3 regions of the Allobosea sp. RIT-PG3_2 genome follow, and region 3 is predicted to be linked to each of the others. Evidence: predicted binding sites of a transcription regulator. Region 3 holds the regulator's gene; each other region holds the start of a gene.
The links. The regulator PhoB, encoded in region 3, activates phosphate uptake and scavenging genes when phosphate is short. The targets are predictions, from matches to a motif close to TGTCATNNANCTGTCAT.
Positions count from the first base shown of each region.

Region 1: phnC (phosphonate ABC transporter ATP-binding protein) is a predicted target of PhoB. The motif match lies at 2,476-2,492, and genes of this name have one in related genera.
Region 2: AC2FAN_RS02570 (RNA degradosome polyphosphate kinase) is a predicted target of PhoB. The motif match lies at 2,949-2,965, and genes of this name have one in related genera.

Region 1 covers NZ_JBXWCA010000002.1:482,115-492,651, forward strand. The annotation lists gene AC2FAN_RS07910 (efflux RND transporter permease subunit) at 1-518, opposite strand, end outside; gene AC2FAN_RS07915 (efflux RND transporter periplasmic adaptor subunit) at 518-1,597, opposite strand; gene AC2FAN_RS07920 (TetR/AcrR family transcriptional regulator) at 1,676-2,440, shown strand; gene phnC (phosphonate ABC transporter ATP-binding protein) at 2,591-3,409, shown strand; gene phnD (phosphonate ABC transporter substrate-binding protein) at 3,486-4,415, shown strand; gene phnE (phosphonate ABC transporter, permease protein PhnE) at 4,559-5,440, shown strand; gene phnE (phosphonate ABC transporter, permease protein PhnE) at 5,437-6,291, shown strand; gene phnF (phosphonate metabolism transcriptional regulator PhnF) at 6,404-7,147, opposite strand; gene phnG (phosphonate C-P lyase system protein PhnG) at 7,236-7,667, shown strand; gene phnH (phosphonate C-P lyase system protein PhnH) at 7,667-8,269, shown strand; gene AC2FAN_RS07960 (carbon-phosphorus lyase complex subunit) at 8,292-9,479, shown strand; gene AC2FAN_RS07965 (alpha-D-ribose 1-methylphosphonate 5-phosphate C-P-lyase PhnJ) at 9,476-10,399, shown strand; gene phnK (phosphonate C-P lyase system protein PhnK) at 10,396-10,537, shown strand, end outside.
Region 2 covers NZ_JBXWCA010000001.1:572,957-583,493, reverse strand. The annotation lists gene purM (phosphoribosylformylglycinamidine cyclo-ligase) at 1-320, opposite strand, end outside; gene AC2FAN_RS02585 (CDP-alcohol phosphatidyltransferase family protein) at 463-993, shown strand; gene AC2FAN_RS02580 (AI-2E family transporter) at 1,086-2,195, shown strand; gene AC2FAN_RS02575 (P-loop NTPase family protein) at 2,203-2,901, shown strand; gene AC2FAN_RS02570 (RNA degradosome polyphosphate kinase) at 3,025-5,220, shown strand; gene ppx (exopolyphosphatase) at 5,156-6,730, shown strand; gene metC (cystathionine beta-lyase) at 6,772-7,962, opposite strand; gene AC2FAN_RS02555 (amino acid ABC transporter substrate-binding protein) at 8,227-9,249, shown strand; gene AC2FAN_RS02550 (amino acid ABC transporter permease) at 9,867-10,537, shown strand, end outside.
Region 3 covers NZ_JBXWCA010000012.1:11,254-21,790, forward strand. The annotation lists gene ppk2 (polyphosphate kinase 2) at 1-235, opposite strand, end outside; gene AC2FAN_RS24920 (ATP-binding protein) at 355-1,407, shown strand; gene pstS (phosphate ABC transporter substrate-binding protein PstS) at 1,521-2,546, shown strand; gene pstC (phosphate ABC transporter permease subunit PstC) at 2,793-3,749, shown strand; gene pstA (phosphate ABC transporter permease PstA) at 3,767-4,651, shown strand; gene pstB (phosphate ABC transporter ATP-binding protein PstB) at 4,692-5,498, shown strand; gene phoU (phosphate signaling complex protein PhoU) at 5,584-6,303, shown strand; gene phoB (phosphate regulon transcriptional regulator PhoB) at 6,315-7,013, shown strand; gene AC2FAN_RS24955 (SpoIIAA family protein) at 7,026-7,412, opposite strand; gene AC2FAN_RS24960 (LysR family transcriptional regulator) at 7,466-8,392, opposite strand; gene argH (argininosuccinate lyase) at 8,489-9,904, shown strand; gene AC2FAN_RS24970 (amino acid ABC transporter permease) at 9,901-10,537, shown strand, end outside.

The DNA of each region.
Region 1 (10,537 bases), on a different contig from region 3:
TCGGCGACGCCGGTGATGTTCTGGACGCGCTCGGCGATGAAGCGGTCGGCGAAATCGGTGAGCTCGAGCGGGCTGTGCCGCGTGCTGGTCAGCGACAGATAGAGGATCGGCTGCGAATCCGCCTCGACCTTGGCGATGATCGGTTCGTCGATCTCGTCCGGCATGCGCCCGCGCACGCGGCTGACGCGGTCGCGCACGTCGGAGGCCGCGACGTCGGGATCGATGTCGGGGCGGAAGCGCACGGAGATCTGGCTGCGCTCCTGGCGGCTGGCCGAGGAGATGATCTCGATGCCTTCGATGCCGGCGATCGAGTTCTCCAGGATCTGCGTGACCTGGGTCTCGATGATCTCGGCGGAGGCGCCGCGATAGACCGTCTGCACCGAGACGATCGGCTCGTCGATATTGGGATATTCGCGGACGGTGAGGCGGCCATAGCTGACGATGCCGATCAGCATCACCAGCAGGCTCAGCACCGTCGAGAGGACGGGCCGGCGGACGAAGAGCTCGAACAGGCTCATCAGAGCTGGCTCGTCTGGACGGGCTTCTCCTTGATGGAGATTGCACTGCCGTCGCGCAAGCGCATCTGGCCGGCGGTGATGATCTGCATCTTGGGCGTCAGACCCTTGACGATCTCGACCTTGCCGGGCAGCCGCTTGCCGAGCTCGACGGCGACGCGGCGCGCCTTTCCGTTTTCGGCGACGTAGATCATCTTGCCGATGCCATCAGGCACCACGGCCATCTCGGGCACTACGATGGCGTTCTCACGCTGGTCGACGGTGATCGTCAGCCGGGCGAACAGGCCGGGCTTCAGGGTGAGATCGGCGTTGGGGATGTTGGCGCGCAGGCGGATCGCGCGGCCGTTGACGTCGACGACGGGATCGATCGCGAAGATCCGGCCGGTGAAGGTGCGATCGGCGACCGCATCGACCCGCGTCTGCACCGGCTGGCCGGTCTTGAGGCGGCTCAGATAGATTTCGGGAACGCGGAAATCGACCTTGATCGGATCGATGTTGGTCAGGGTGATCAGCTGCTTGCCGACAGAGACATAGTCGCCGACGCTGACCGCGCGCAGGCCGACGACGCCGTTGAACGGCGCGACGATGGTCGATTGCGCGAGCTTCGCCTTGGCGAGCTGGACGCGCGCCTCGGTGGAAGCGAGCTTGGCCGTCGATTCATCGAGCGCGACCTGCGTGCCCGAGCCGCGCGACACCAGCGACTTCAGCCGGTCATTCGTGTCACGGGCGAGGCCGAGATCGGCCTGCGCCTGCTTCAGCTCGGCATCGAGGATCGCGGTATCGAGCTTGACCAACTCCTGCCCGGCCTTGACGCGCTCGCCCTCCTTGAAGCCGAGCGCGATGACGCGGCCGGCGATTTCGGGGGCGATGACCACGGATTCATCCGCCGCGAGCGTGCCGAGGGCCTCGACCTCCTCGTTGACGGTCATCAGTTCGATGGAGGCGACCTCGACCGGCACCGCGCGCGGCCCGGAGACCGCACTGGCCTGTGCCTGCTGCGTACCGGCGCGCTGGTTGCGGTAGGCGTAATAGCCGCCGCCGGCGAGCGCCGCGACTAAAACGAGGAGGAGAAACCGCTTCATAAGACTGGACGCTCCGATACCGCAGGACTATCTTAGACTGGACGGTCCAGTTTGATAAGAGGCTTAGTGGGCGGAAGCATGGCTGACACCCCCCTCCGCCGACACCGGGCGACCCTTCTCACCGACCCGGCGATTGCCGAGGCAAGACCCGTGCCGAAATCGCTCCGGCGAAACGGCGCCAAGGCTCGCCTGCTCGCCTCTGCTCAAACCGAGACAAATCCGGCCAAATCCCCTTCCGCCGAGCGTGCGCGCCCTGACAAGCACGACGCCATCACCCGCGCAGCCGCGGAAACCTTCCTCGCGGAAGGCTTCGAACGCGCGAGTCTCGACCAGATCGCCCATCGGGCCGGTGTTTCAAAACAGACGATCTACAGCCATTTCGCCGATAAGGAAGCGCTCTTCAAGGCGATTTGCACCGAGCTCACGGAAACGTTGACGATTCCGCTGCGCGAAAATTCTTCCGCGTCGAATTTGCGCAACACTTTGGTGCGCCTCGGCGAGGATATGCTGAAGATGATGCTGCGCCCCGCGGCGCTGGACCTGCATCGCCTCGTCGCGAGCGCAGCCCCGCGCTTCCCCGAGCTCGGCCGGGTGGCTTACGAGGCCGGCGCCAGGCGGATGCTGAACGATCTGGCAGCCCTGCTCGTCGCGCGATCACAAATCGGCGACGGGCTCTCGCGGCCGATCGGCCCGGCGCAGGCCGAGATGCTGGCCGAGCAGTTCGTCGGCATGCTGCGCGGCTTCCATCAGGCACGCGGGCTGCTCGGCGTCAGGCCGATGCCAGCCGCCAGGCGAAAGGCCTATGTCGGCGCCTGCGTCGACATGCTTCTGACCTCGGTCTGAGACGGCCCCGGCCGCACTCGCCCTGCCCTGCCTGCTGTCACGCCGCTGTCATTCGCAGCCGATAGCTCTCGTCGCCATGGAGACGCGCTTGCCCTCGGCCTTGGCCGGCGGGGCCGCGCTCATGCCCGTATCGTGCCCGAGAAGCCATCCATGCTGCGTATCGAAGCCCTGACCAAGCGCTTTGGCGACAGGAACGCCGTCGACAACGTCGCGCTGTCGATCCCGAAGGGAGAGATGGTGGGCGTGATCGGCCGGTCCGGAGCCGGCAAATCGACATTGCTGCGCATGCTGAACCGCCTGGCCGAACCGACCTCAGGCCGTATCGTCTGCGAGGAGCAGGACGTCACGGCGCTGAAGGGCGCTTCGCTTCGGCGCTGGCGCCGCGACACGGCGATGATCTTCCAGCAGTTCAACCTCGTCGGCCGCCTGGACGTGCTGACCAATGTGCTGCTCGGCCGCCTCAACCATCGCTCCGCCGCGCTGACGCTGGTCAAGAGCTTCTCGGAAGACGACAAGATCCGTGCCATCGCGGCGCTTGAGCGTCTCGATATGGGACAGCTCCTGACACAGCGCGCCGAGACCCTGTCCGGCGGTCAGCAGCAGCGCGTCGCCATCGCCCGCGCGCTGGTCCAGGAGCCGCGCATCATCCTCGCCGACGAGCCGATCGCCTCGCTCGACCCGCGCAACACCCAGGTCGTGATGGACGCGCTGTTCCGCATCAATCGCGAGGACGGCATCACCGTGGTCTGCAACCTGCACGACCTCGACATCGCCGCGAAGTATTGCGACCGGCTGATCGGCATGTCGGCCGGCAAGATCGTGTTCGACGACGTGCCGCAGGCGCTGACCCGCGAGGTCGCGGCCGAGCTCTACGGCATCGAGGCCAAGGATGCCGGGGCCGAGGCGCTGGATGCGCTCGACGCCATCGCCGCCTCCGAAGCGAAGCGCGCCCGCCAGAAGATCGCCTGACGTCAAAGCATCGCCGGCGCGGCCCGGGGCCGGCGCCGCGAGAAGACTATCCCGACAGCAACCAGGAGCAGACCCAATGCTGACCCGTCGCCATACCCTCAAGCTCGCCGCCGCCGGCCTTGCCGCCACCGCCGCCCAGCCTTTTAGCAACGTTGCTTTCGCCCAGGACTGGAAGGCGAAGTATCCCGAGCTGATCTTCGCGATCATCCCGGCCGAGAACGCCTCGGGCGTCGTCGAGCGCTACACCCCCTTCGTGAACTACCTTTCGAAGGAGCTCGGCACCAAGGTGACGCTGCGCATCGCCAACGACTACGCCGCGATCATCGAGGGCCAGCGCGCCGGCAACATCCATATCGGCATGTACGGCCCGGCGTCCTTCGCCCGCGCCCGCATGACCGGCGCCAAGGTCGACGCCTTCGCGATCGAGACCAACCTCGACGGCACCAAGGGCTATCACTCGGTGTTCTACGTGAAGAAGGACTCGCCCTATCAGAAGGTCGAGGACCTCAAGGGCAAGAACCTCGGCCTCGTCGACCCCAATTCCACCTCGGGCAACAACGTACCGCGCTTCGTGCTCAACGGCATGAAGATCGAGCCGGAAACCTTCTTCTCCAAGGTCGTCTATACCGGCAGCCACGAGAACGCGGTGATCGCGCTGCAGCAGGGCACCGTCGACATCGCCGCCAACTGGTGGAACGACGAGCAGGAATCGAACCTCCTGCGCATGGCCCGCAAGAACATGGTCAAGGCCGAGGATTTCCGGATCATCTACAAGTCCGAGCAGATCGTGAACTCGCCGATGGCCTATCTCACCGACCTGCCCGACGACCTGAAGGCCAAGATCCGCGACGCGGTGCTGAACCTCGCCACCAAGGACAAGGTCGCCTTCGACAAGATCTATGAAGGCAAGCAGGGCCCGCTCGTCGCCGTCGACAACAAGTCCTACGAGCCGATCATCGAGCTGAACAAGTTCGTCGACGAACTCCGCAAGAAGAAGTCGTCGTAAGCAGCATCCGTCATGCCCGGGCTTGACCCGGGCATCTCTCGCCAGAGATTCTCAGGGCTCCGCGCTTCGCTTCGCCCGAGAATGACGCCCTTGTCCGGGGTCGGCGCCAGCCGGTCCCCGCGACCTCTCGGAAGCGCCTCTCCATGACACTCGCGATCGATCGCAACGACCCGGCCATCCGGGCCCATGCCGAAGCCTATCGGCAGGCGGCGACCGTCAAGCGCCGGCAGGCCTTCATCGGCGCCGCCGTCTTCATCGTCTGCGTGCTGCTCGCCGCGCGAGGTTCGGAGGTCGATCTCGGCAAGTTCGCCGAGAACATCCACCGCTTCCCGAAATACATCTTCGAGACGCTGCCGACACTGCGCCTCTCCAGCGTCGGCGCCGACCTCGCCGAATGGTACTGGGGCCTGAAGGGCTGGCTGAAGCTGCTCTGGCAGACCATCCTGATCGCCTATGTCGGCACGATCCTCGGTGCTGCCGGCGCCTTCCTGTTCTGCTTCGCCGCCACGGCCAATCTCGGCCGGTCCGCCTGGCTGCGCTTCGCGGTCCGCCGCTATCTCGAATTCTGCCGCACCGTTCCCGAGATCGTCTTCGCGCTGATCTTCGTCATCGCCTTCGGACTCGGACCCTTGCCCGGCGTGCTCGCCATCGCGATCCACACCATGGGCGCGCTCGGCAAGCTCTTCTCGGAAGTCGTCGAGAACATCGACCTGAAGCCGGTCGACGGCGTCACCGCCACAGGCGGCGGCTGGTGGCAGATCGTGCGCTTCGCCGTCGTGCCCCAGGTGCTCTCCAACTTCGCCAGCTACGCGCTGCTGCGCTTCGAGATCAATGTCCGCGGCGCCTCGATCATGGGCTTCGTCGGCGCCGGCGGCATCGGCCAGGATTTGATCGAAGCGATCCGCAAATTCTACTTCACCGATGTCAGCGCCATCCTGCTGCTGATCATCGTCACGGTGATGCTGATCGACTACGGCACCGAGCGGCTGCGCCACGCACTCCTCAGCCTGGAGCACGGCCGATGAGCCTCGCCCTCGACACGGCCGAGCGCTCGGCCATCCTGAGCCGCCACCAGGCCGCGATCCGTGGATCGCTCAAGACGAAACTCGCGACCATCGGCACCATCGTCGCTCTGCTCGGCCTCTTCCTCTACGGACTGACCACGCTCGAGACGACGCTCTGGAAGATCATCGCCGGGCTCGGCAATCTCGGCTCCTTCGTCGCGCTGATGCTGCCGCCCCATCCGGGTTCCTGGACCCGTGCCCTGATCTTCGTGCAGGCGCTGTTCGAGACGATCGCCATTGCGTTCCTCGGGACTGTGCTGGCGGCGGCGCTCGCGCTGCCACTCGGTTTCATCGCGGCGCGCAATGTCGTCGCCAACCGCGTCGTGCATTTTCTCGCGCGCCGCTCGCTCGACACGGTGCGCGGCGTGGATGCGCTGATCTGGGCGCTGATCTGGGTGAACGTCGTGGGTCTCGGGCCCTTCGCCGGCATGCTCGCGATCATGACCAGCGATCTCGGCGCCTTCGGCAAGCTCTATTCGGAAGCGATCGAGGCGGCCGACCGCAAGGCCGTCGAAGGCGTGGCATCGGTCGGCGGCGGCAAGGCGCATGAAATCCGCTTCGGCCTCTTGCCGCAGGTCCTTCCGGTGATCGCGAGCCAGGTGCTCTATTATATCGAGTCGAACACCCGCTCCTCGACGATCATCGGCATCGTCGGCGCCGGCGGCATCGGCCTCTATCTCGCCGAGACGATCCGCACGCTCGAATGGCAGCAGGTCTCCTTCCTGATCCTGCTGATCCTCGCCGCGGTCTCGGCCATCGACTTCCTCTCCGGCAAGCTGCGCTTCGCGATCATCGGCAAGCGGGCGAGTTAAGCTCGGCTTGGCGCGTCATTCTCGGGCTTGACCCGAGAATCTCTTGCAAGAAGGCAGAGGGCGCCTCTCCGTCCTGAGATGCTCGGGTCAAGCCCGAGCATGACGGAGCGGTTCAATCCCCGAACGGCTCGATCACCATCTCCATGCGCTCAGCCGCAAAGACGCTGCTGACGAGATGGATCGGCGTCAGGTCGGGCAGCGCGTCGACCGCCGTCGAGATCATCACGGCTGCCTCGGGCGCGATCTCCAGCAGTTCGGCCTCGTGCTCGTCGGCGAGCCGCGCCGTCAACCGCGTCGACAGGCGCACGTAATCCGTGATGCCGTAGATCTTGAAGGCAGCCGTGATCGAGCCGGCCGCCTCGCGATAGGCCTTGTCGAAATCGGGAAAGCGCTCGACCGAGAGCCAATGCGTGCCGGTGCCCATCGGCACGCCGTCGGCCAGGCTGACACCCTGCACGCGCCAGAGCGGCGTCCCGTTCTTCAGGCCGAGCGCCGCGCAGGCTGGCGCCTCGCCCACCACCGTCTCGGCCGCGAGCATGCGGCTCGTGCCGAGGATGCCGAGCTTGCCCATATTGGTGCGCATGCTGACGCGCCGGCCGATCGGATACGGCAGGCGCGGCGCCGTCACCTGCGTGCCGCGGCCGCGCGAGACCGTCACCAGCCCCTGCTCGGCGAGATGGCGAAAGGCCTGCCGCACGGTATGGCGATGCACGCCGTAACGCTCGGCCAGCGCGACCGAGGCCGGCAGCGTGTCGCCGAGCTTGTACTCGCCACGCCCGATCGCCTCCGCCAGTTCGTCGGCGATACGTCGCCACGCCGTCCCGCCATCCCGTTCGGCGATTGCTGCGTCCGTCATCAAAATTTCATCCGAAAAGTATAGACCTTTGCCATCAACTCCCCTAGCATAGTCTAGACATTCGGAACTGACCAGCGAGCCCGCGCCGATGAGCCAGAGAACACCGAGACAAAGCTGGATAGCGACGCTGGCGCGCGCCTCCCGCGCCGAGATCGAGAGCCTGCTCGGCGATCCGCCCGACCACGACGTGCTGAAGGCGCCGGAGACCGGAACCGTGATGGTCGAGGGCCGCGCCGGCGGCGCCGGCCGCCGCTTCAACCTCGGCGAAGCCACCGTGACGCGTTGCGTCGTGCGCCTCTCCAGCGGGCGGATGGGCTTTTCCTATGCGCTCGGCCGCGACGGCCGGAAGGCGCGGCTCGCCGCCCTGCTCGACGCCCGGCTTCAGGACGAGGGCGATGGCAGCGGACTGCATCAAGGCGTCGCCACGCTCGCCGCGCAGCAGGCCACCGCCCGCGACCTCGCCTCGCGCAAGGCGGCGGCGACCAAGGTCGATTTCTTCACGCTGGTCAGGGGTTCGTGATGTCGGCTCAAGCCATGATCGCTCCCGGCTTCTCCGATCCGGTCTTCCAGTCGCAAAAGGCCTTCCGCGCCCTGCTCGCCGCCCTCTCGGAGCCCGGCACACTGCAGCGCGTCGTGGCCGAGATCACGCCGCCGGAAGGGCTCGACATCGCGACGGCGACTGCTTTGCTGACGCTCGCCGATTACGAGACGCCGGTCTGGCTGCCGGAAGCCCTGCGCGACGGCCCGGCCGGCGCCTGGCTGCGCTTCCATTGCGGCGCCGCCTTAGTCGACGATCCCGCTGAGGCCGCCTTCGCCGTGATCGACAGCGCGGCGGATGGGCCGAAGCTCGCCGCTTTCAATCCCGGTAACGACCAGTTCCCGGATCGCTCGACAACCGTGTTCGTGCAATGCGCTGCTCTGGATGGCGGCGCGGGCTTCTCGCTCTCAGGCCCCGGCATTCTCGGCTCGCGCTCGATCGCGCCGCAGGGCCTGCGCCCAGACTTCACCGATGAGCTCAGAGAGAACAGCGCGCTCTATCCGCTCGGGGTCGACGTCGTCTTCGCCCATGGCGACGGCCTGATCGGCCTGCCGCGTTCGACGCAGATCGAGAAGGCCCGCTGATGCCCCACCGGGAGTCTCACTGATGTACGTCGCAGTCAAAGGTGGCGAAGCCGCCATCCTCGCCACGCATGATCTCGTCGCCGAAGCCCGCCGCGGCGACCCCGCCGTGCCGGAGATCAGTGTCGCCCAGATCCGCGAGCAGCAGGCGCTGGCCTGCGCCCGCGTCATGAACGAGGGTTCGCTCTACGACCAGGACCTCGCGGCGCTCGCGCTGAAGCAGTCGCAGGGCGACGTGATCGAGGCCGCCTTCCTGATGCGGGCCTATCGCACGACGCTGCCCCGCTTCGGCTCCTCCGAGCCGCTCGATACCGCCGCCATGGCGATCCGCCGCCGGGTGTCCGCGACCTACAAGGACCTGCCGGGCGGGCAGGTGCTCGGCCCGACCTATGACTACACCCATCGGCTGTTCGACTTCGCGCTGATGGATTCCCCCGACGTCATGGCCGGGCTCGACCCGGCCATCTCAGGACCAGAAGGCGCCGGAGCCTCGGTGTCAGGAGATGCTCGGGTCAAGCCCGAGCATGACGACCTGAAAGCTCCCCTCGATGCTACCATGCCGCGCGTGCCCGATATCCTCGGCGCCGAAGGGCTGATGGAGGCGGAAGAGCCGCCGGAGGGCGATCCGCGGCCCTTCGACCTGACGCGCGATCCTGTCTCCTTCCCGGCCGATCGCGACGTGCGCCTGCAGTCGATGGCGCGCGGCGATGAGGGCTTTCTGCTCGGCCTCGGTTATTCCGTGCAGCGCGGCTTCGGCGGCTCGCATCCCTTCGTCGGCGAGGTCCGCGTCGGCGAGCTCGCGGTCGAATTCGTGCCGGAGGAGCTCGGCTTCGCCGTTGATCTCGGTGACATCACCCTGACCGAATGCCAGATGGTCAACCAGTTCCAGGGCTCGAAGGAAGTCCCGCCGCAATTCACCCGCGGTTACGGCCTCGTCTTCGGCCATAGCGAGCGCAAGGCGATGTCGATGTCGCTGGTCGACCGTGCCTTGAAGGCGCGCGAATTCGGCGAAGCCGCCACCTACCCGGCGCAGCAAGACGAGTTCGTCCTCTACCACGCCGACAATGTCGAGGCCGCCGGCTTCGTCGAGCATCTCAAGCTGCCGCACTATGTCGACTTCCAGGGCGAGCTCGAACTGATCCGCCGCATCCGCAGGGAGCGCGAGGAGCGGCTGGCCCAAGAGCAGAATGCCATGCCGGAGGCTGCGGAATGACCATCCATCAGGTGCCGACGGACAATACAAAGCCGGCTTACAACTACGCCTATCTCGATGAGCAGACCAAGCGGATGATCCGCCGCGCTTTGCTCAAGGCGGTCGCGGTGCCCGGCTATCAGGTGCCGTTCGGCTCGCGCGAGATGCCGCTTGCCCGCGGCTGGGGCACGGGCGGCATACAGATCACCGCCGCGATCATCGGCCCGGCCGATACGCTGAAGGTGATCGACCAGGGCGCCGACGACACCACCAACGCCGTCTCGATCCGCAAGTTCTTCGAGCGCACGGCCGATGCCCGCACCTGCGAGGCGACGGAGGAGGCGACGATCATCCAGACCCGACACCGCATCCCGGAGGCACCGCTGAAGAGCGGACAGGTCATGGTCTATCAGGTGCCGACGCCCGAGCCGCTCCGCCGGCTGGAGCCACGTGAGGCCGAGACCCGCAAAATGCACGCCTGGGCCGAATACGGGCTGATGCAGGTCAAGCTCTACGAGGACATCGCCCGCTATGGCGAGATCACCAAGACCTATGACTATCCGGTCATGGTCAACGGCCGCTACGTGATGGCGCCCTCGCCGATCCCGAAATTCGACAATCCGAAGATGCACATGTCGCCCGCGCTCCAGCTTTTCGGTGCCGGCCGCGAGAAGCGCATCTACGCGCTGCCGCCCTTTACCAGCGTGCGCAGCCTCGATTTCGAGGATCATCCCTTCCGCATCCAGAGCTGGACGCAACCCTGCGGGCTTTGCGGCGCCCCCGACAGCTACCTCGACGAGGTCGTCATCGACGACCAGGGCGGGCGCATGTTCGTCTGCTCCGACAGCCATTATTGCGAGACACGCCGGGCCGAAGGGCATCGCGGCACCATGCTGGGCGACGCGGCTGCGAGCGGCCTGGTCGAGGAGACGACGCCATGACCCTCCATGTCTCCCTGCCCGAAGCCGACCTCGAACCGGCACCCCTGCTCTCGGTCGCCAATGTCAGCCGCTTCTATGGTGAGCGGATCGGCTGCGCCGATGTCTCCTTCGATCTCTGGCCGGGCGAAGTGCTGGGCA
Region 2 (10,537 bases), on a different contig from region 3:
AGCAGAGGCTCGGCACCCTGCACGATCAGGTCGTTGACGCACATCGCGACGAGGTCGATGCCGATCGTCGAATGCAGCCCGCTTTCGATCGCGATCTTCACCTTGGTGCCGACGCCGTCATTGGCGGCGACGAGGATCGGATCGCTGAAGCCGGCGGCCTTGAGGTCGAACAGCCCGCCGAAGCCGCCGATCTCGGCGTCCGCGCCCGGCCGGCGCGTGGCGCGCACCAGCGGCTTGATCTCGTCGACCATGGCATTGCCGGCGTCGATATCGACACCCGCCTGCGCATAGGTCAGTCCGTTCGCACCGGGCTTGCTCATTGAATTCCGCCTTCCTTGTGGTCGCGCGAGCGATAGGCAAGCACGCCGCGCCTTGCAAGGCGTATCGGCGTTTTCGCTCTTGCCGATCCACTGCCGGCGCCCTTAGCGTCGTTCTCTGTCGAGTTTCGCTCGGGCGTTGTGAATGACGATCCCCAACCTGATCACGGTCGGCCGCCTCTTCCTGGTGCCGCTGGTGATCGTCATGATCGTCAATGCGCGCTGGCAGGCCGCCTTCATCATCTTCGTGGTGGCCGGCATATCCGATGCCGTCGACGGCTTCCTCGCGAAGCGTTGCGGCATGGCGAGCGAGCTTGGCGCCTATCTCGACCCGATCGCCGACAAGGCGCTGATCGTCTCGATCTACATCACCCTGGCCATGGTCGGCGCCATTCCGACCTGGCTGGTCATCTTCGTCGTGGCGCGCGACCTGATGATCGTGGCGGCGGTGATCCTGTCCTGGCTGATGGACCGGCCGGTGACGATCGCCCCCTTGCTCGTCAGCAAGCTCAACACGGCCGCGCAGATCGCCTTCGCGGCGTTGGCGCTCGGCTCGCGCGCCTTCGGGGTCGATCCCGGCCACGTCTCCACAATTGGCGAGATTCTCGTCGCTCTGTTGACGCTCGCCTCGATGACGGCCTATCTCGCCTTCTGGCTGCGCCATATGGCGGGCTGACCGGTCTTCACCCGCCGCCGCGGCTTGGAACCATGGGCTTCCATGCACATCTATCCCCTTCCGCCGGCCGGAGACGCGAAAGAGGCTGATCGATGACGTTGCAACGCCAGATCGGCTTTTGGCTCGGGTCCCTCCTGGTTTTCATCCTCCTGCTGGTGGTGCTGCGGGATATTCTGCTGCCCTTCATCGCCGCATTGGCGCTCGCCTATCTGCTCGATCCGCTGGCCGACAGGCTGGAGCGGATGGGCATGAACCGGCTTACGGCGACCATCGTCATCCTGGTCGTCTTTCTGATCATCTTCGTACTGGCGCTCGTGCTGCTGGCGCCGCTGCTGGGACGGCAGCTGGCCGGGCTCGTCGAGAGATTGCCCGCCGATGCCGCCAAGCTCCAGGCGCTCGCGATGGAGAAGGGCGCCCCCTGGCTCGAGCGTTTCGGTGGCGGAAACCTGCAGCAGGAAGCGCAGAACTCGCTTGGCAACCTCGTCGGCGAGGCGACGAAATGGGTCGGCGGCCTGCTTCAGTCGCTCTGGAGCGGCGGCACCGCCATCGTCGGCGTGTTCTCGCTCCTGGTGCTGACGCCGGTCATCGCCTTCTATCTGCTGGTCGACTGGGACCGGATGGTCGCGACCGTCGACAGCTGGCTGCCGCGCGACCACCGCGACACCATTCGCGGGCTATTGCACGAGATGGATCTGGCCATCGCCGGCTTCCTGCGCGGCCAGGCCCTGGTCTGCGTGCTGCTCGGCAGCTTCTATGCGATCGGACTCAGCGTGATCGGCGTCAATTTCGGCGCCCTGATCGGCATCATCTCGGGCTTCCTCTCCTTCATTCCCTATGTCGGCTCGCTCACGGGCCTCGTGCTGTCGGTCGGCGTCGCCATCGTGCAGTTCTGGCCGGACTGGACCTGGCCGCTGGTGACGCTCGGCGTCTTCTTTGCCGGGCAGTTCCTCGAAGGAAACATCTTCCAGCCGAAATTCGTCGGCGATTCGATCGGTGTGCATCCGGTCTGGCTGATGTTCGCGCTGCTTGCCTTCGGCTCCCTGTTCGGCTTCGTCGGGTTGCTGCTCGCGGTGCCGCTTGCGGCGGTCACCGGCGTGCTCTGCCGCTTCGCGCTCAGGGAATATCTGGCCAGCAAGCTCTACCATGGCAGCGAAACGACGCGCACGGCCCGGACGAGGGCGCGCGCCGACGCCGATCTCTGATCCGATCATGTCCGACATACCGCCGCGCCCGCGCCAGCTCGCCTTCGACCTGCCCGTCGACAGCCGCCATGGCGTCGAGGATTTTCTGGTCGGCCCGTCGAATGAGGCGGCCTACGGGCTCGTCGAAAGCTGGCCGCAATGGCCGGATGCCTGGCTGCGCCTGACCGGGCCCGAGGGCGCCGGCAAGACCCATCTCGCCGCCATCTGGGCCCGCGCCGCCCATGCCTGGACGCTTTCCGCCGTCGAATTGAGCGAGGCCAAGGTGCCGCATCTGGTCTCGGGCGGTGCTCTGGTGATCGAGGATTGCGATGCCGGCCCGATTGACGAGGCCGCGCTGTTCCATCTGATGAACGCGGTCAAGGCGCGCGGCGGCTCGCTGCTCCTGACGGCGCGTCGCCAGCCCGATCTTTGGGGCCTGCGCGTGCCGGACCTGCTGTCACGGCTGCGGCTGGCGCCGAGCGCCACCATCGAGCCGCCCGATGACGGGCTTCTGCGAGCCGTCCTGGTCAAGCTCTTCATCGACCGGCAGCTCGTCGTCGACACCGCCGTGATTGAAGCCCTCGCCTTGAGGATGGAGCGCTCCTTCGCCGCCGCCCGGCAGGTCGTCGACCGTCTCGATCGCGTGGCGCTGGAGCGCGGCCGGCGGGTGACGCGCCTGCTGGTGCAGGAGGTGCTGGCGGAACTCTTCCCGGAAGAGCTGGGTTGAGCGATCGCGGGCAAGACCGACATGTCTCGGCGTGAAATCATGTCGCCTGTCATCGAACCGTCACGCTAGGATGGCTTCAACGGCGCCATGAGCGAAAAAGCGACCAGGACGCGGGTGAAGCGCATGAATCTCGATACCGTGACCGACGAGCCGGAGCGGCTCACCGGCGAGACCGACTCGCTGGCGCTGCGTCAGCAGCCCGGGCGCTTCATGAATCGCGAGCTCAGCTGGCTGCAGTTCAATCGCCGCGTCATGGAAGAGGCCTCGAACCGCAGCCATCCATTGCTGGAGCAGCTGCGCTTCCTCTCGATCTCGGCGAACAATCTCGACGAGTTCTTCATGGTCCGCGTCTCCGGCCTGCGCGAGCAGCTCAAAGCCGGCGTCGTCACCCGCAGCCAGGATGGGCTGACCCCGGCCGAGCAGCTCGTTGCGATCGGCGAGGCCGTCCACGCACTGACCGGTGACCAGCAGGCCCGCTGGGCCGAGCTGCGGCACGATCTGCATGAGAACCGCATCCACCTGCTGCAGCCCGCCGATATCGGCTCGCAGGATCGGATCTGGCTCGAGGACTATTTCCTCAACTACGTCTTCCCGGTGCTGACGCCGCTGGCGATCGACCCGGCGCACCCGTTCCCCTTCATCCCCAACCTCGGCTTCACCATCGCGCTGGCGCTGGAGCGCAAGAACGACGGGCGCCAGCTCGACGCGCTGATCCGCGTGCCGATCAAGATCGATCGCTTCATCGAGTTGCCCGATCTTGCCCGCGAAGGCCTGCATCGCTTCATCACGCTCGAGGATGCGATCTCGCTCTTCATCGGCAAGCTCTTTCCGGGCTACGAGGTCAAGGGAACCGGCTCCTTCCGCGTCATCCGCGACTCCGATCTTGATATCGAGGAGGAGGCGGAGGACCTCGTCCGCGTCTTCGAGACGATGCTGAAGCAGCGCCGACTCGGCGTCGTCATCCGGCTCGAGCTTTCGCTCGGCATGCCCGACCATCTGCGCCGGCTGATCGTGCGCGAACTCAAGGTCGATGCCGACGAGATCGTCGAGGTCGACGGCATGATCGGACTGAACGAGCTTTCCCAGCTCGTCGGCGTCGACCGGTCGGACCTGAAGTTCAAGCCTTACAACGCCCGCTTCCCGGAGCGCATCCGCGAGCATGGCGGCGATTGCTTCGCCGCGATCCGCCAGAAGGACCTGCTCGTCCACCATCCGTATGAGAGCTTCGACGTCGTCGTGCAGTTCCTGCAGCAGGCGGCGCGCGATCCCAACGTCGTCGCGATCAAGCAGACGCTCTACCGCACCTCCGCGAACTCGCCGATCGTCAAGGCGCTGACGGAGGCCGCGGAGGCCGGCAAGTCCGTCACCGCGCTGGTCGAGCTCAAGGCCCGCTTCGACGAAGAGGCGAACATCCGATGGGCCAAGGAGATGGAGCGCGCCGGCGTCCAGGTCGTCTACGGCTTCATCGAGCTCAAGACCCACGCCAAGCTCTCGCTGGTCGTGCGCCGCGAGGCGGGCCAGCTCGTCAGCTACTGCCATATCGCGACCGGCAACTATCACCCGATCACGGCGCGCATCTATACCGACGTCTCTTTCTTCACCGCCGACCCGGTGATCGCGCAGGATGTCGCGCGCGTCTTCAACTTCATCACCGGCTATGCCGAGCCCGACGGGCTGGAGCGCATGGCCATCTCGCCGACCGGCCTGAAGCAGCGGCTGCTCGCCGACATCGCCGAGGAGGTCGCGCATGTGAAGGCCGGCCGCAAGGGCGCGATCTGGGGCAAGTGCAACTCGCTGGTCGATCCCGAGATCATCGACGCGCTCTATGATGCCAGCCAGGCCGGCGTCGAGATCGACTTCGTCGTGCGCGGCATCTGCTGCCTGCGGCCGGGTGTGCCCGGCCTGTCGGACAACATCCGCGTCAAGTCGATCATCGGCCGCTTCCTCGAGCACACCCGCATCTACGCCTTCGGCGCCGGCCACGGCCTGCCCTCGGCCAAGGCCAAGGTCTCGATCTCATCGGCGGACCTGATGCCGCGCAACCTCGATCGCCGGGTCGAGGCGCTGACGCCGATTCTGAACCCGACGGTGCATCAGCAGTTGCTCGATCAGATTATGTTGGCCAACCTGCTCGACAACGAGCAGAGCTGGACGATATTGGCCGATGGCGGCTCGCGCCGCATTGTCCCGGCGGCGAACGAAGAGCCGTTCAACGCGCATAAGTACTTCATGACAAACCCGAGTCTGTCTGGACGTGGAAAATCGCTCTCCAATTCAAGTCCCCGTTCCCTCACGCGCCGGGGAGGCCGTAAAGCCTGAGCTCAGGCACGCGCCGGGGCGGCTTGCGCTCTCCGACACCATTGCCATCGTCGATATCGGCTCGAACTCGGTCCGCCTCGTCGTCTACGAGATGCTGGCGCGGGCGCCTTCGCAGGTCTTCAACGAGAAGGAGATGGCGGGGCTTGGCCGGCAGGTCGCCTCGACCGGCCGGCTCGCCGAGGATGCGATCGATAAGGCGATCCACGCGCTCGTGCGCTTTCGCATCCTCTGCGAGGCGATGCATGTCGGCGAGATTCGCGTCATCGCCACCGCCGCGGCGCGCTATGCCGAGAACGGGCCGGACTTCATCGCCCGCGCCGAGAAGGCGGTCGGCCAGCCGATCGAGCTGATCTCCGGCGGCCGCGAGGCGATTCTCTCGGGCCTCGGCGTGATCTCCGGTTTCGATGCCCCCGACGGGGTCGTCGGCGATCTCGGCGGCGGCAGCCTTGAGCTGATTTCCGTCAAGAACGGCGCAGTGGGGAAGGGCGCCAGCGTGCCGCTTGGCGGCCTCGCGCTGCTCGATCGCTCGAAGGGCTCGATCCGGGCGGCCGAGAAGATCGTCCGGGACGAACTCGACAAGCTGCCGCAGCTCGCTGCGATGAAGGGCCGCGACTTCTATGCCGTCGGCGGGACCTGGCGCGCGCTGGCGACCCTGCACCAGCGACGCGCGAATTACCCCCTCAACGTCATGCATGGCTATGCGATTCCGCCGAAGGATGCGGCCGATTTCGCCAAGCTGGTCGAGCGGGCCGATGCGTCCGTTCTCGACGCGATCGATTCGGTGTCCTCGGCGCGGCGTCCGTTGCTCGCCTATGGCGCGCTCGTGCTCGACGAACTGATCAAGCGCGGTAAGCCGCGCAACATCGTCATCTCAGCTCAGGGCGTGCGCGAGGGCCTCCTGCACGAGCAGCTTTCGCCGGCGGAACAGGTGGCCGATCCGCTGCTGCAGGCCGCGCGCGACTACAATCTCCTGCGGGCTCGCGATCCGCGCCATGCTGCCGACCTGATCGCCTGGGCGAGCGGCATCCTCGAAACCGCGGGCCTACCGCAGGACGAGCCGTCGGGACGGCTGATCGAGACCGTCTGTCTGTTGTCCGATATCGGCTGGCGCGCCCATCCCGACTATCGCGGCGAGCAGAGCATGAACGTGATCGCGCATGCCTATTTCACGGGCATCGACCATGTCGGGCGGGCGTTCCTGGCACTGACGATCTTCCATCGTTACGCCGGCCTCAAGGCAAGCTCTCCGGCTGCCGATGGCCTGAAGACATTGCTGCAGCCGACCCTGCTCGCCCGTGCGACGCTGATCGCGGCGATCTTCCGTGTCGCCTATCTCTTGTCCGCCGGCATGGCCGGCATCCTGCCGCGTATCCCGGCAGCCTGTGTCGACAACCGCCTGGTGCTGCGCTTTCCGGACGATCTCGCCGCTCTGGCCAGCGACCGTGTCGAAGGCCGCCTCAAGCAGCTCGCCAAGCTGCTCGGGCGTGATGTCGAGATCGGCCGACTCTGAACGAGCCGGCCGGAGACCGAGAGACCGGCAGCCTTGGTTTGTCAGGCCGCGGCGCGCAACCGCGCGAAGCCGGCATCGAGATCGGCCTTCAGATCCTCGATGTCTTCCAGCCCGATATGGATGCGGATCGTCGGACCCTTGAAGTCCGGCTTGGTCGCGGTGCGGTAGTCCTTGCAGTCGAAGGGCAGGACGAGGCTCTCATAGCCGCCCCAGGATGCGCCGATGCCGAACAGCGTCAGCCCGTCCAGCATCGCGCCGACCGCCGTCATCGAAACCGGTTCGAGCTCGATCGTGAAGAGCGAGGAGGCGCCGGTGAAGTCGCGCTTCCAGATTTCATGCCCTGGTGCGCCCGGCAGGGCGGGGTGAAGGACGCGAGCGACTTCCGGGCGCTCGCGCAACCATTCGGCCATGGCGATGCCGGCCGGCATCTGCTCCTTGAGCCGCACGGCCATGGTGCGCATGCCGCGCAAGGTGAGGAAGGCGTCTTCCGGCGCCACGATCATCCCGAGCTGGTGCCAGGCGGCCTTGAGCTTCTTGAACTGTTCCGGTGTCCGCGCCGAGATGGTGCCGATCAGCACGTCCGAATGCGCGGCGTAGTACTTCGTGCCGGCCTGCACCGAGAAGTCGACGCCGAATTTGTGGCTGTCGAAGAAGAGCGGCGTCGCCCAGGTGTTGTCCAACGCGACCAGGATGTCCCGCTCATGGGCTGCCGCCACGATGGCGGGGATATCCTGCATCTCGAAGGTCTGGGATCCAGGCGCCTCGGTCCAGACCGCCTTGGTGTTCGGCTTGAAGAGCTTGGCGATGTCGCCGCCGATCAGCGGATCGTAATAGGTGACCTCTACGCCCATGCGCTTCAGGAACGTGTCGCAGAAGATGCGCGTCGGGCGGTAGACGCTGTCCGTCACCAGGACGTGATCGCCGGAGGACAGGATGGTCAGGAAGGCGAGCGTGCAGGCAAGAAGCCCGGACGGGGTGGCGACCACACCGGCCCCGCCCTCGATCGTGTTGGCCGCCGCGATCAGCGCGTCCAGCGTCGGGCTGCCATCCGTGCCGTAGGTGTAGCGCGCCTTGCGAACCAGGAAGTCCGCCGTGTTCGGGTAAACGACCGTGGAGCCTCGTACGATAGGCGGATTGACAAAGCCGTAACTGTCCTCGGGGTCGCGGCCGGCAAGCACAAGGCGTGTCCGCTCGCCGAGGCGGGCAAATTCAGGCGAAGACAACTTTTTCATGGAAACGGCACGTCCGGCAGGCGGGAGAATGCGGTCGCACTTGACCACGACCCACAAACTCGCATGTGATGTATGCAGTGGACAAGGGGCGGCTCATGCGTATGGCGGTTGCTTGACGCTCATGGGTCGCTCTGGCAATCGACTCGATGACGGGGGAGCGCCGCGCAACCGCAAGGTGAACCGAGCAGCGAAATCGCTGCCGGCGGCGAGACCAGGATGGCGTTCGGCGCGAGCCGGGAACGTGGCTTCAATGGGAGAGTACCGATGAAAAAGTTTGTAGCAGCCGCCCTCGCAGCGGGAATTGGCATGGCCATTTCGGCGACCGGGGCCTCCGCCCAGGCGACCCTCGCGCAGGTCAAGCAGCGCGGCGCCCTCAACTGCGGCTCCAACACCGGGCTCGCCGGCTTCGGCGTTCCGGATGCGCAGGGCAACTGGAAGGGGCTCGACGTCGATGTCTGCCGCGCCATCGCAGCGACAATCTTCAACGACCCGAACAAGGTGAAGTTCATCCCGCTCTCGGCCAAGGATCGCTTCACCGCGCTGCAGTCGGGCGAGATCGATGTGCTGGTCCGCAACTCGACCTGGACGATGACGCGCGACGCGTCGCTCGGCCTGCTCTTCACCAGCGCGAACTACTATGACGGCCAGGGCTTCATGGTCCGCAAGAAGCTCGGCGTGAACTCGGCGCTGCAGCTTTCCGGCGCCTCGGTCTGCACCCAGCAGGGCACCACGACCGAACTCAACCTGGCCGACTACTTCCGTGCCAACAACCTGAAGTACGAAGTCGTCGCCTTCGCCTCGGCGGACGAGACGATCAAGGCCTATGACGCCGGCCGCTGCGACGCCTTCACTACCGACGCCTCGGGCCTCTATGCCGAGCGCCTGAAGCTGACGAACCCCGACGACCACATCGTCCTGCCGGAGATCATCTCCAAGGAGCCGCTCGGCCCGTCCGTCCGCAACAACGATCCGCAATGGTTCAACCTGGTGAAGTGGGTCGGCTTCGCCATGCTGAACGCCGAGGAACTGGGCGTGACCCAGGCCAACGTCGATCAGCAGCTCAAGTCGGATAACCCCGAGGTCAAGCGCCTGCTCGGCACCGAGGGCAAGTTCGGCGAGCAGGTCGGCCTGACGGCGGACTGGGTCGTCCGCATCGTCAAGCACGTCGGCAACTACGGCGAATCCTTCGAGCGCAACGTCGGCCAGGGCTCGCTGCTGAAGATCGCCCGCGGTCAGAACGCGCTCTGGACCAAGGGCGGACTGCAATACGCCCCGCCGGTTCGCTGATACGTCTTGCGGGGCGCCGGCCTGACCGGTGCCCCGTTTTTTAGTGACATCCGCTGCACCATCGCCGCGAGCCGCCTGCAAGCGTTTCGCGGCGTTCTTGTATCTCGGCAGGCACCGGCAGATCCTGCGCGAGAACGCTTCATTTCGCCCGGCACGGTCTTCAGGAAAGGGGTCTCCGGCAGGCTGTGTGCCGCTCCATCCCGCTGACGGGATTGTTCGTTGACGACGAGGGCGGGGGCGCAGAAATTTGCGGACGGCGCCAGACAGGACCACCGGGGCGGTTGGTCCGGGATTTGCTGATTGGAAATTTACGTCAGCAGGACTTGCCGCATCGGCATTTGCTGCTCAAGATTTGCACAATCGGGGAGAGCGGGACAAACCCGCTCCGAACAGGGGTACGGCGGCATGAGGACAGAGATCGCGACTGCCGCGGGGGCGGCAGCTATCGGCGTCGGTAGCGCGACGCTTCCCTGAATGACGGGGAGGCGCTCCCTCGCATAGCGCGCCTCCTGCACGAAACACGAAGAATAGCGGCACGGACAACAACACGACCTCGGCGCAACCGCACCGCCGAAGGATCGCCGGCCGCAACAAGCGAAGCAAAAAGGGCGTGACAAGTGTCGAGCATTCCGACCGAAACGGTATCACCCGGCAAGGCGTCGTTGTTCTACGACCCCAAGATCCGCGGCTATGTCTATCAGATCCTTCTTTTGGCGGTCGTCGGCTTCCTGATCTGGTCCGCCGCATCCAACGCCATCGAGAACCTTCGTGCCCAGAAGATCGCCTCCGGTTTCGGCTTCTGGAACAACGCTGCCGGTTTCGACGTCAATCAGAAGCTGATCCCGTTCTCGGCATCCGGTGGCTCGACCTATGGCCAGGCCTTCCTGGTCGGCCTGCTCAACACGCTGCTCGTCGCCGCGCTCGGCATCGTACTCGCCACCATGATCGGCTTCTTCGTCGGTGTGGCGCGCCTTTCCAACAACTGGATCGTCGCCAAGCTGGCGATGATCTATGTCGAGGTGATCCGCAACATCCCGCTGCTGCTTCAGCTCTTCTTCTGGTACAACGCGGTGCTGAAGCCGTTGCCTGATGCCCGCAACTCGATTGCGCTGCCCGGCAGCATCTATCTCAACAACCGCGGCATCATCCTGCCGAGCCCGAATTTCGGCCCGGCCTTCGAGGCGGTCGTCATCGCCTTCTTCATCGGCATCGCCGGGGCGATCGCCTTCTTCGTCTGGTCGCGGCGCCAGCAGATGCAGACCGGCAAGCAGTACCACAACGGCTGGGT
Region 3 (10,537 bases):
CGATCTGGAGCGGCTCGAGCTCGCGGTTGTAGCGCTTGCGCTTCATCCGCTTGCCATAGGGATAGTCGCCGCTGTGATAGGCGGCATCGACGATGGCTTCCGGCAGCGTATCGGCCTCGATGTCGAAGTCCTTGAGCTTGGCGGGCTTCGAGCGGGCCTTCGCCGGCTTCGGTTGGTTCCCCGACGGCAATTCGATCGCGTTCTTCGCATTTGAACCGGAGAATTTCTTCGCCATCGTCGGCTCCTTGTTTCGCGCAAAGCCTAGCCGGCTGCCGCGCGGAAGGGAATTGACGCTTCCGCTTCTTCCGCTCAGGAAGGGCGCGCCGGCCGCCGCCGGCAGGCTTCGGGCGCTCCATGGTCGACATTGCCGTTTCCCACTCCGCGACGACGCGGCACATGATCGAGGCGCTCGGCGCTCCGGTCGTACTGCTCGACGAGCAGGGTTTCGCGCAGGCGTTGAGCCCGGCGATGCACGCGCTCATTCCGGGGCTCGAGATCGGCAAGCTGCTGGCCTTGGTGCTGCGCGACCCCGATCTCAACGACGCGATCGAGCATGTCGCGCTCGGGGGAGATCGCAAGACCGTCGAGCTCGTCGAGCGGGTGCCGTTCGAGCGAGCCTTTCGCATCCATATCGCGGCGCTGGGCGCCGGGCGCCGGCGCGCGACGCTGCTGACCTTCCAGGACCTCAGCGAGCAGCGGGTGATCGAGCGCATGCGCGTCGATTTCGTCGCCAATGCCAGCCACGAGCTGCGCACGCCGCTGGCCTCGCTGCTCGGCTTCGTCGAGACCTTGCAGGGGCCGGCGCGCAACGACGAGCGCGCCCGCGAGCGCTTCCTCGGGATCATGCGCGAGCAGGGGCTACGCATGGCGCGTCTCGTCGATGACTTGCTCTCGCTCTCACGCATCGAGCAGCGTGCCCATGTTGCGCCCGACACGCCCGTCGATCTCGCCGGCATCGCGCGCGAGATCGTCGACTCGCTCACCTTGATGGCGCGCGAGCGCGAGGTGACGCTGACATTGCGCACGCCGCGCGAGCCGCTCCAGGTTCCCGGCGATCGCGACGAACTGCTGCGGCTGATGGAGAACCTCGTCGAGAACGCGATCAAATATGGCAAGCGGGGCGGCGAGGTGCTGATCACCGTCGAGGCCGGGGAGGGCGAGGCCGGCTTCCATGTGCGTGACGATGGCCCCGGCATCGCGCCGGAGCATCTGCCGCGCCTGACGGAGCGCTTCTACCGGGTCGATACCGCGGCGAGCCGCGAGGCGGGCGGCACGGGCCTGGGCCTCGCCATCGTCAAGCATATCGTGCTGCGCCATCGCGGCCGGCTGACGATCGAGAGCAAGCCCGGCGAGGGCGCGACCTTCAAGGCGATCCTGCCCCGCTTCGGCGCTCAGCAGGCCGGCTAGAGACCGGCTGTCAGCCTTTCATGACAGCTTTCATGACGAAATGTCATTTGGCTGTCATATAGAGGGTGTTCTGACAGGGCCGCTGCATACAGCGACCCAGAGAGGACATCTCAATGCGCAAGATTCTCGTTCTCGCGGCCGTCGCCGCCGGGATCGCCGGTTCCGCCCAGGCCGCCGACATTACCGGCGCCGGCGCGACCTTCCCCTTCCCGATCTATTCCAAGTGGGCCGAGGCCTACAAGAAGGACACGGGCATCGGCCTGAACTACCAGTCGATCGGCTCGGGCGGCGGCATCCGCCAGATCAAGGCGAAGACCGTCGCCTTCGGCGCGACCGACGCCCCGCTCAAGGGCGAGGACCTCACCAAGGACGGCCTGATCCAGTTCCCGACCGTGATGGGCGGCGTCGTTCCGGCCGTCAACATCGCCGGCATCGAGCCGGGCAAGCTCAAGCTCTCGGGCGAGATCATCGCGCAGATCTATCTGGGCGACATCAAGAAGTGGAACGACCCGAAGATCGTGGCGCTCAACGCCGGCGTGACCCTGCCGGACGCCAACATCAACCCGGTCTACCGCTCGGACGGCTCGGGCACGACCTTCGTCTTCACCGACTACCTCTCCAAGGTCTCGGCCGACTGGAAGTCCAAGATCGGCACCAACCAGTCGGTCCAGTGGCCGGTCGGCATCGGCGGCAAGGGCAATGAAGGCGTCTCGGCTTCCGTCAAGCAGGTTGCGAACTCGATCGGCTATGTCGAGTACGCCTATGCCAAGCAGAACAAGCTCGCCCACGCCCTGGTGAAGAATGCCGACGGCAACTTCCCGGCTCCGGAAGAGAAGGCGTTCCAGGCCGCTGCGGCCAATGCCAACTGGCAGGAGCAGCCCGGCTTCGGCATCTCGCTCAACAACCAGAAGGGCGCGGAAGCCTGGCCGATCACCTCGGCGACCTTCATCCTCGTCCATGCCAAGCCGGAGAAGCCGGAAGATGTCCAGTCCGCGCTGAAGTTCTTCGACTGGACCTACAAGAGCGGCGACAAGCTGGCGAGCGAGCTCGACTACGTCGCGCTGCCGGCGAATGTGAAGGACCAGGTCCGCGCCGCCTGGAAGGGCGTGACCGATACCGCCGGCAAGCCGATCTTCTGATCGCTGCCGCCGACAAGGCGAGGCGGGATATTCCCGCCTTGCCCATACATTCAGCCCTCATCCTGAGGAGCCGCGGTGCGCGGCGTCTCGAAGGAAGGATCCAGAGTGCACGGGAGCCTCCTTCGGGACGCGCTCCTGCAGAGCGCTCCTCAGGATGAGGGCTGAGGTTGATCGGCGCCGGGCGACCGGCCGCAGACGACCTCGGCTACGACACCGGAGCTTCCGCGGATGACCGCAGCAACCGACATGACGAGCATTCCCGGCGCCGCGCCGATCGTCCGCAGGACGCCGAAGGCAGGCTTCGACCTGTTCTTCCGCAATGCCAGCTTCGCGGCGGCGCTGTTCGTCCTGGTGCTGCTCGCCGGCATCATGCTCTCGATGGTCGTCGGCGGCTGGCCGGCCTTCCGCGAGTTCGGGCTCGGCTTCATCACCTCCAGCGTCTGGGACACCCAGAACGACCAGTACGGCGCCTGGCCGGCGATCGTCGGCACGCTCTCGACGGCGCTGATCGCGCTGCTGATCGGCGTGCCGCTCTCGCTCGGCATAGCCGTCTATCTCACCCAGCTCGCGCCGCCCTGGTTCAAGCGGCCGGTCGCCACCGCGATCGAGCTGCTCGCCGCCGTGCCCTCGATCATCTACGGCATGTGGGGCCTGTTCGTCTTCGCGCCGCTCTTCGCGGCCTATGTGCAGATCCCGCTCTCGAACATCGTCGAGGGCATCCCGATCGTCGGCACCGTGCTCTACTCGCGCTCGCCCTCGGGCCTCGGCATCTTCACGGCCGGGATCATCCTGGCCTTCATGATCGTGCCCTTCATCGCCTCGATCACCCGCGACATGCTGGAGCAGATCCCCTCGGTGCTGCGCGAGAGCGCCTACGGCATCGGCGCGACGACCTGGGAGGTCGTGCGCCATGTGCTGGTGCCGCAGGCCGGCGTCTCGATCATCGGCGCGGTCATGCTGGGCCTGGGCCGTGCGCTCGGCGAGACGATGGCGGTGACCTTCGTCGTCGGCAACGCCAACCGCCTGTCGAGCTCGATCCTCGATCCGGGCTCGACCATCGCCTCGCGCATCGCCAACGAGTTCAACGAGGCGATGGGCCTCCAGCTCAACTCGCTGATCGCGCTGGGCTGCATCCTGTTCTTCGTCACCTTCGTCGTCCTCGTCATCGCGCGACTGCTTGTCTCGCGGGTGAAGCGCTACTGAGGTCCCGGGAGATGAGCATGACCACTGCTTCCACGCCGCGCGAACTGCCCCATACCCCCTGGGGGCGCGTCCGCCAGTCCCGCCGCACCGCCGACCGGCTGATGAAGATCATCGCCACCGGCTTCACCTTCTGCGCCATCTTCGTGCTGTTCTGGATCCTCGGAATGCTGGTGGTGAAGGGCATCGGCGGGCTCTCGCTCGCGACCTTCACCGAGGTCACGCCCGGCCCCGGCTCGCAGGGCGGCGGCCTCGCCAACGCCATCGCCGGTTCGGTGGTGCTGACCTTCCTGGGCATCGCCATCGCCACGCCGATCGGCGTGCTGGCGGGGACCTGGCTCGCCGAGTACGGCAGGCGCTCGAAGCTCGCGAACCTGATCCGCTTCATCAACGACATCCTGCTCTCGGCGCCGTCGATCCTGATCGGCCTGTTCGTCTACGTCCTGCTGGTCGAGCCGTTCCGCGGCTATTCCGGCTGGGCCGGCGGCGTCGCGCTCGGCATCATCGCGATCCCCGTCATCGTGCGCACCACCGAGGACATGCTGAGCCTCGTGCCCGGCCCGCTGCGCGAGGCCGGAGCCGCTCTCGGCGCGCCGCCCTCGGTCGTCATCACCAGCGTGACCTGGCGGGCGGCCAAGGCCGGCATGGTCACCGGGATCCTGCTGGCTCTTGCCCGCATCGCCGGCGAGACCGCGCCGCTGATCTTCACAGCGCTCAACAACAATTTCTGGTTCTCGGCGAGCCTCGTCGGCGGCGTCTCGAACCTGCCCGTGACGATCTACCAGTTCGCCTCGGCCCCTTACGAAAACTGGCAGCAGCTGGCCTGGGCCGGCTCGCTCATCATCACCATGTCGATCCTGCTGCTCTCGATCGTTGCCCGCCGCATCGTCAGCGGCGGCAAGTAGAGCTTGAATCCAACCCGGTCGCGTCTGATCCTGAAGGACCATGTCGATGCTTTCGACCCTTGAACTCTCCCCGCAATCGCTCGATGCCGAGGCGCCCGTCCGGATCGCGGTGAAAAACCTCGATTTCTACTACGGCGAGCACAAGGCGCTGAAGAACATCAATCTCGACTTCCGCGACCGGCACGTCACGGCGCTGATCGGCCCTTCCGGCTGCGGCAAGTCGACCCTGCTGCGCATCTTCAACCGGATCTACTCGCTCTATCCCGAGCAGAGGGCGACCGGCGAGATCCTGCTGGACGGGCGCAACATCATCTCCAACGATGTCGACGTGAACGAGCTGCGCTCGCGCGTCGGCATGGTGTTCCAGAAGCCGACGCCGTTCCCGATGTCGATCTACGACAACGTGGCCTTCGGCATCCGGCTCTATGAGAGGCCGCCGAAGTCCGAGCTCGACGACCGCGTCGAGGGCGCGCTGCGCCGCGCCGCGCTCTGGGACGAAGTCAAGGACAAGCTGAAGAGCTCCGGCATGGGCCTCTCCGGCGGCCAGCAGCAGCGCCTGTGCATCGCGCGCACCATCGCGCAGAAGCCGGAGGTGATCCTGTTCGACGAGCCGACCTCGGCGCTCGATCCGATCTCGACCGGCAAGATCGAGGACCTGCTGGAGCAGCTGAAGAGCGACTTCACCATCGCCATCGTCACCCACAACATGCAGCAGGCGGCCCGCATCTCGCAGTACACCGCCTTCATGTATCTGGGCGAGGTCATCGAGTTCGCGCCGACCAACACGATCTTCATGAACCCCGGCAAAAAGCAGACGCAGGACTACGTCACCGGCCGCTTCGGCTGAGCGGCGACGGACTTCTTTGTTTTATCGCATTTTCATCGCGCGAACCGGTGCCCACTTCGCTTGAAAATGCTTCGAGGATAACGCCATGACCGATCACATCGTCCGTTCCTACGACACCGATCTCGAGGGCATCCGCCGCAGCCTCGCCGAAATGGGCGGCATGGCCGAGCGCATGCTGGGCGATTCCACCGTCGCCCTGGTGCGCCGCGACACCGCGCTCGCCCAGAAGATCATCTCGGCCGACCAGCGCCTCGACAATCTCCAGCGCGAGGTCGAGGAGAAGGCGGTGCTGACCATCGCCCGGCGCCAGCCGCTCGCCAACGATCTGCGCGAGCTGATCTCGGCGATCCGCATCGCGGCGGATGTCGAGCGCGTTGGCGATCTCGCCAAGAACATCGCCAAGCGGGCCGTCGCCATCGCCGGGCAGTTCCAGCCGCCGCATCGCGCGGTCGTCGGCCTCGAGCACATCAGCCGCCTTGTCCAGGCGCAGCTAAAGGACGTGCTCGACGCCTATGCCGCCGGCAACGAGCAGAAGGCGCTCGAGGTCTGGCGCCGCGACGACGAGATCGACGCGCTCTACACCTCGCTGTTCCGCGAGCTCCTGACCTATATGATGGAAGATCCGCGCAACATCACGTTCTGCACGCATCTGCTGTTCTGCGCGAAGAACATCGAGCGCATCGGCGACCACACCACCAACATCGCCGAGACAATCCATTATCTCATCACCGGCGACTCGCTCGACGTGAACCGGCCGAAGCTCGACACGACCAATATCGAGGTCGAGGCGATCACGGGCAGCTGAGGCAAGACATCATGGCCGCACGCATCCTGATCGTCGAGGACGAGGAGCCGCTCACCCTGCTGCTGCGCTACAACCTCGAGGCCGAGGGCTTCGAGGTCGACAGCGTCGCGCGCGGGGACGATGCGGAGCTGCATCTGCGCGACCACACGCCCGATCTCGTGCTGCTCGACTGGATGCTGCCCGGCCTCTCCGGCATCGAGCTCTGCCGGCGGCTGCGCTCGCGGCGCGACACCGAGCGCGTGCCGATCATCATGCTGACGGCGCGCGGCGAGGAGACCGAGCGGGTACGCGGCCTTGCGACCGGCGCCGACGACTACGTCGTCAAGCCGTTCTCGCTGCCGGAACTGATCGCGCGCATCCAGGCGCTTCTTCGCAGGGCGAAGCCAGGTCACGTCGCGGGGCTGCTGGCCGCGGGCGATCTCGAACTCGACCGCACGACCCGGCGCGTCCGCCGCGCCGGCAGCGAGCTGCATCTCGGGCCGACCGAGTTCCGGCTGCTCGAATTCCTGATGCAGGCACCGGGGCGGGTCTATTCGCGCGCCCAGCTTCTCGATGCCGTCTGGGGCCGCGACGTCTATATCGACGAGCGCACGGTCGACGTCCATGTCGGGCGGCTGCGCAAGGCAATCACGCCTGCCAACACCAAGGACCCGCTGCGCACGGTGCGCGGCGCCGGCTACGCCTTCGACGAGACCTTCGCGCGCAGCTGACGCGCGCGATCGTCAGGCGTTGGGACCGCCCTCGATATCGCCGGCCCAGGCCAGCGCGGTGTCGTACTCCTCCGGCTTGAACGTGCGCACCGTGACGAAGGGGATCGCGGGGTTGAGCAGGTCGACGAAGGCGGCGAGCCAGCTCTTGTCGGTGACCACGGCCTCGCGGGGAAAACGCTGGAGTTCCCAGAGCTTGCCAAGGCTGTAGCGCGCATCCTTCCAGGCGGCGGCCAATGTCATGTCGGTGAAATCGGTGAAGTCGGCGAGGATGCCGATCTTCTCGTGGCGGCCAAGCTTCGCATCGATATCGGCCATGATCTGATCGAGATCATCGGCCGTCAGCGTCCGCGACAGGCGGTAGGCGCCGACATGGTCGGGGGCGGGCAGAATGGTGAGCATGTCTCCTCCTCGGCGAAGACAACGCCCCGCCCGGAGGGAAGTTTCGCGGGAAATCAGTCTGCGGCGGAAGGCGCCCGTGTCGCGGCGTCGAACTGCCCGGCCTCGCTGAGCAACCAGGTGACGAATTCGTCGAGGCCGGGGCGATCCGGCTGGCCGAGCGGGCGGGTGAGCCAGCAGCCGGTCGCGCTTGTGAAGCCGAGACAGAGCGGGTTGACGAGCGCGCCGGAGGCCAATTCATCCGCCACATAGCAGCGCGGCGTCAAGGCGACGCCGAGCCCGGCGACGGCGGCGCTGGTAATCACGGAATAGTAGCCGTAGCGCACGGTGTGCTCGGGCACGGCTCCGCGCAGGTCGTGGGCCTCGGTGAACTCGGCCCAGAAGGTCGGCATCTGATAGTGCTGGAGCAGCGTCATCTTCTGGATGTCGGCGGCGCGGCGGAAACCGCCCATGCGTTCGATCAGGCTCGGCGCGGCGACGAGGGCGACGTCGCGGCCGAACAGGTAGTGCGCCTCCCTGCCGGTCCAGGGCGGGACGCCGTGGGCGATATCGAGATCGGGCTCTTCGGTCTCGCTCTCGCTGACATAGTTGGTGAACTGCACGTCGACGCCGGGATGAGCCTCGGCGAAGGCGGGAAAGCGCCCCATCAGCCAGCGCTCGCCGACGATGGCGACCATGTGCAGCCGGATCGGCCGGGCGACCGCGGAGCGCTCGGCCAGGCGCCGCGCGCCGCGATCCATCTGCTCCAGCGCCGCTTCGGCATAGGGCAGATAGATCGCGCCGGCCTCGGTCAGCTTCAGGCCGAGCGGGCTGCGATCGAACAGCACGGCGCCGAGATGATGCTCCAGCGAGAGGATCTGCTTGGAGACGGCGCTCTGGGTGAGGTTGACCGCCTGCGCGGCGCGGGCCGTCGAGCCCAGTCGTGCGACGGTGGTGAAGGCCCGCAGGGCGGTCGATGACGGGGGAGGCCGACCGGCGGCCATGGGGTATTCCTTTTCGGACTATCTCTGCGGAGATCGTTTCGTTTGCCGGCCTCTCGGTCAAGAGGCCATTCTTCCGCTAGGGGAGGAACGAGCATCATGAACCAGACGACCCGCCTGTGGGGCGGACGTTTCCGCAAGCCGCCGGATGCGCGGTTGATGAAGCTCTCCAGCGCAGCCGGCGAGCACGCCAGGCTGGTGCCTCAGGATGTCGCCGGCGGCAAGGCGCATGCGGCCGAACTCGGGCGCGCCGGGCTGCTGACGGCCTCGGAACTCGACACCATCCTGACCGCCCTCGACGCGATCGCGCGGGACACGGTCGAAGGACGCATCGCGCCTGGACCGCAGGACGAGGACGTCCATACCTTCATCGAGCGCATCCTGACCGAGCGGATCGGCTCGACCGGCGCCAAGCTCAGGGCCGGGCGCTCGCGCAACGACCAGGCGGCGAACAACCTCAAGCTCTATCTGCGCGAGAAGTCGCGTTCGCTGGCGGCGATGCTGTCCGAATTGCTGACCGCGATCGCCGACCAGGCGGAATTGCACGCGGCCTCGGTCAGCCCCGGCTTCACCCATCTGCAGAGCGCCCAGCCCGTCACCTTCGGCCACTGGCTGATGGCGCATGGCCAGGTGCTGATGCGCGATGCCTCGCGCCTGAAGGATTGGGAAGCGCGCTCCGGCCAGTCGCCGCTCGGGGCGGCGGCGCTTGCCGGCTCCGCGATCACGCTCAATCCCGAGCTCAGCGCGCGGGCGCTCGGCTATGATCGGCCGTTCGAGAATTCGGTCGATGCGGTCGGCGCGCGCGACCATGTCGCGGAGTTCCTGTTCGTCGCGGCGATGCTGACGACGAACCTGTCGCGGCTGGCCGAGGAGGTGACGCTGTGGGCTTCCCGGCAATTCGCCTGGGTGACGCTGGACGATGCCTTCGCCACCGGCTCCTCGATCATGCCGCAGAAGAAGAACCCGGACATCGCCGAGATCTCGCGCGGGCGGGCGGCGCGGCTGACCGGCGATCTCGTCGCCATGCTCGGAGCGTTGAAGGGGTTGCCGCTTTCCTACAACCGCGACCTCGCCGAGGACAAGCGCGCCGCCTTCGACGCCGTCGACGTGCTGGAGGAGGTGCTGCCCGCCTTTGCCGGGCTGATCGCCAGCATGAGCGCCGACGCCAAGGTGATGCGCGCCCAGGCCGGCTCCGGCTTCGCGCTGGCGACCGAAGTGGCCGACTATCTCGCCCGCAGGGGCGTGCCCTTCGCCGAGGCGCATGAGATCACGGGGACGCTTGTGCGCTATTGCGAGGAAATGGGACGTGAGCTCGAGACGCTCGACGCCGTCGACCTCCGGGCCGTCGATCCGCGGCTCGACGCCGGCGTGATCGACCATCTGACGCTCGATGCCGCCGTCGCGGCCCGCAGCGGCCATGGCGGCACGGCACCCGAGCGCGTGCGCGAGCAGATCGCGCGCTTCCGTGACAACCTGACGGCTCTTGAAGCCTGGAGCCGGGAGACGCGGCGATGACCGACGCCACTTCACCGATCAGCAGCCGCGATCTCTCTGCGATCGCCCATCTCAGGATCGTGCCGCGGCGCTTCTACGGCCGCTGGTTCGCCTCGGCCGTGATCCTCGCCATCCTGGCCTGGATTGTGATGGCCTTCGTCGAGGGCGACATCGCCTGGCCAGTGGTCCGGCAGTTCTTCACGGCGCCCGCCATCATCGCTGGCCTCGGCAACACGCTGATCATGACCGTCTGCGCGATGACGCTCGGCGTCGTGCTCGGCGTCGTCTTCGCGATCATGTACATGTCGCCGAACCCGGTGCTGCGCAGCGTGGCGCTGTTCTACATCTGGTTCTTCCGCGGCACGCCGCTGCTGCTGCAGCTCCTGATCTGGTTCAACCTGGCGCTGGTCTTCCCGACCATCGGCATCCCGGGTGTGTTCTCCTGGCGGACGATCGATATCATCGGGCCGTTCATGGCGACGCTGCTCGGGCTCGGCATGAACCAGGGCGCCTATACGGCCGAGGTGGTGCGCGGCGGCATCCTCTCCGTCGACACCGGCCAGACCGAGGCCGCCAAGGCGATCGGCATGACGCGGCTGACGACATTGCGCCGGATCGTGCTGCCACAGGCGATGCGCGTCATCATCCCGCCGG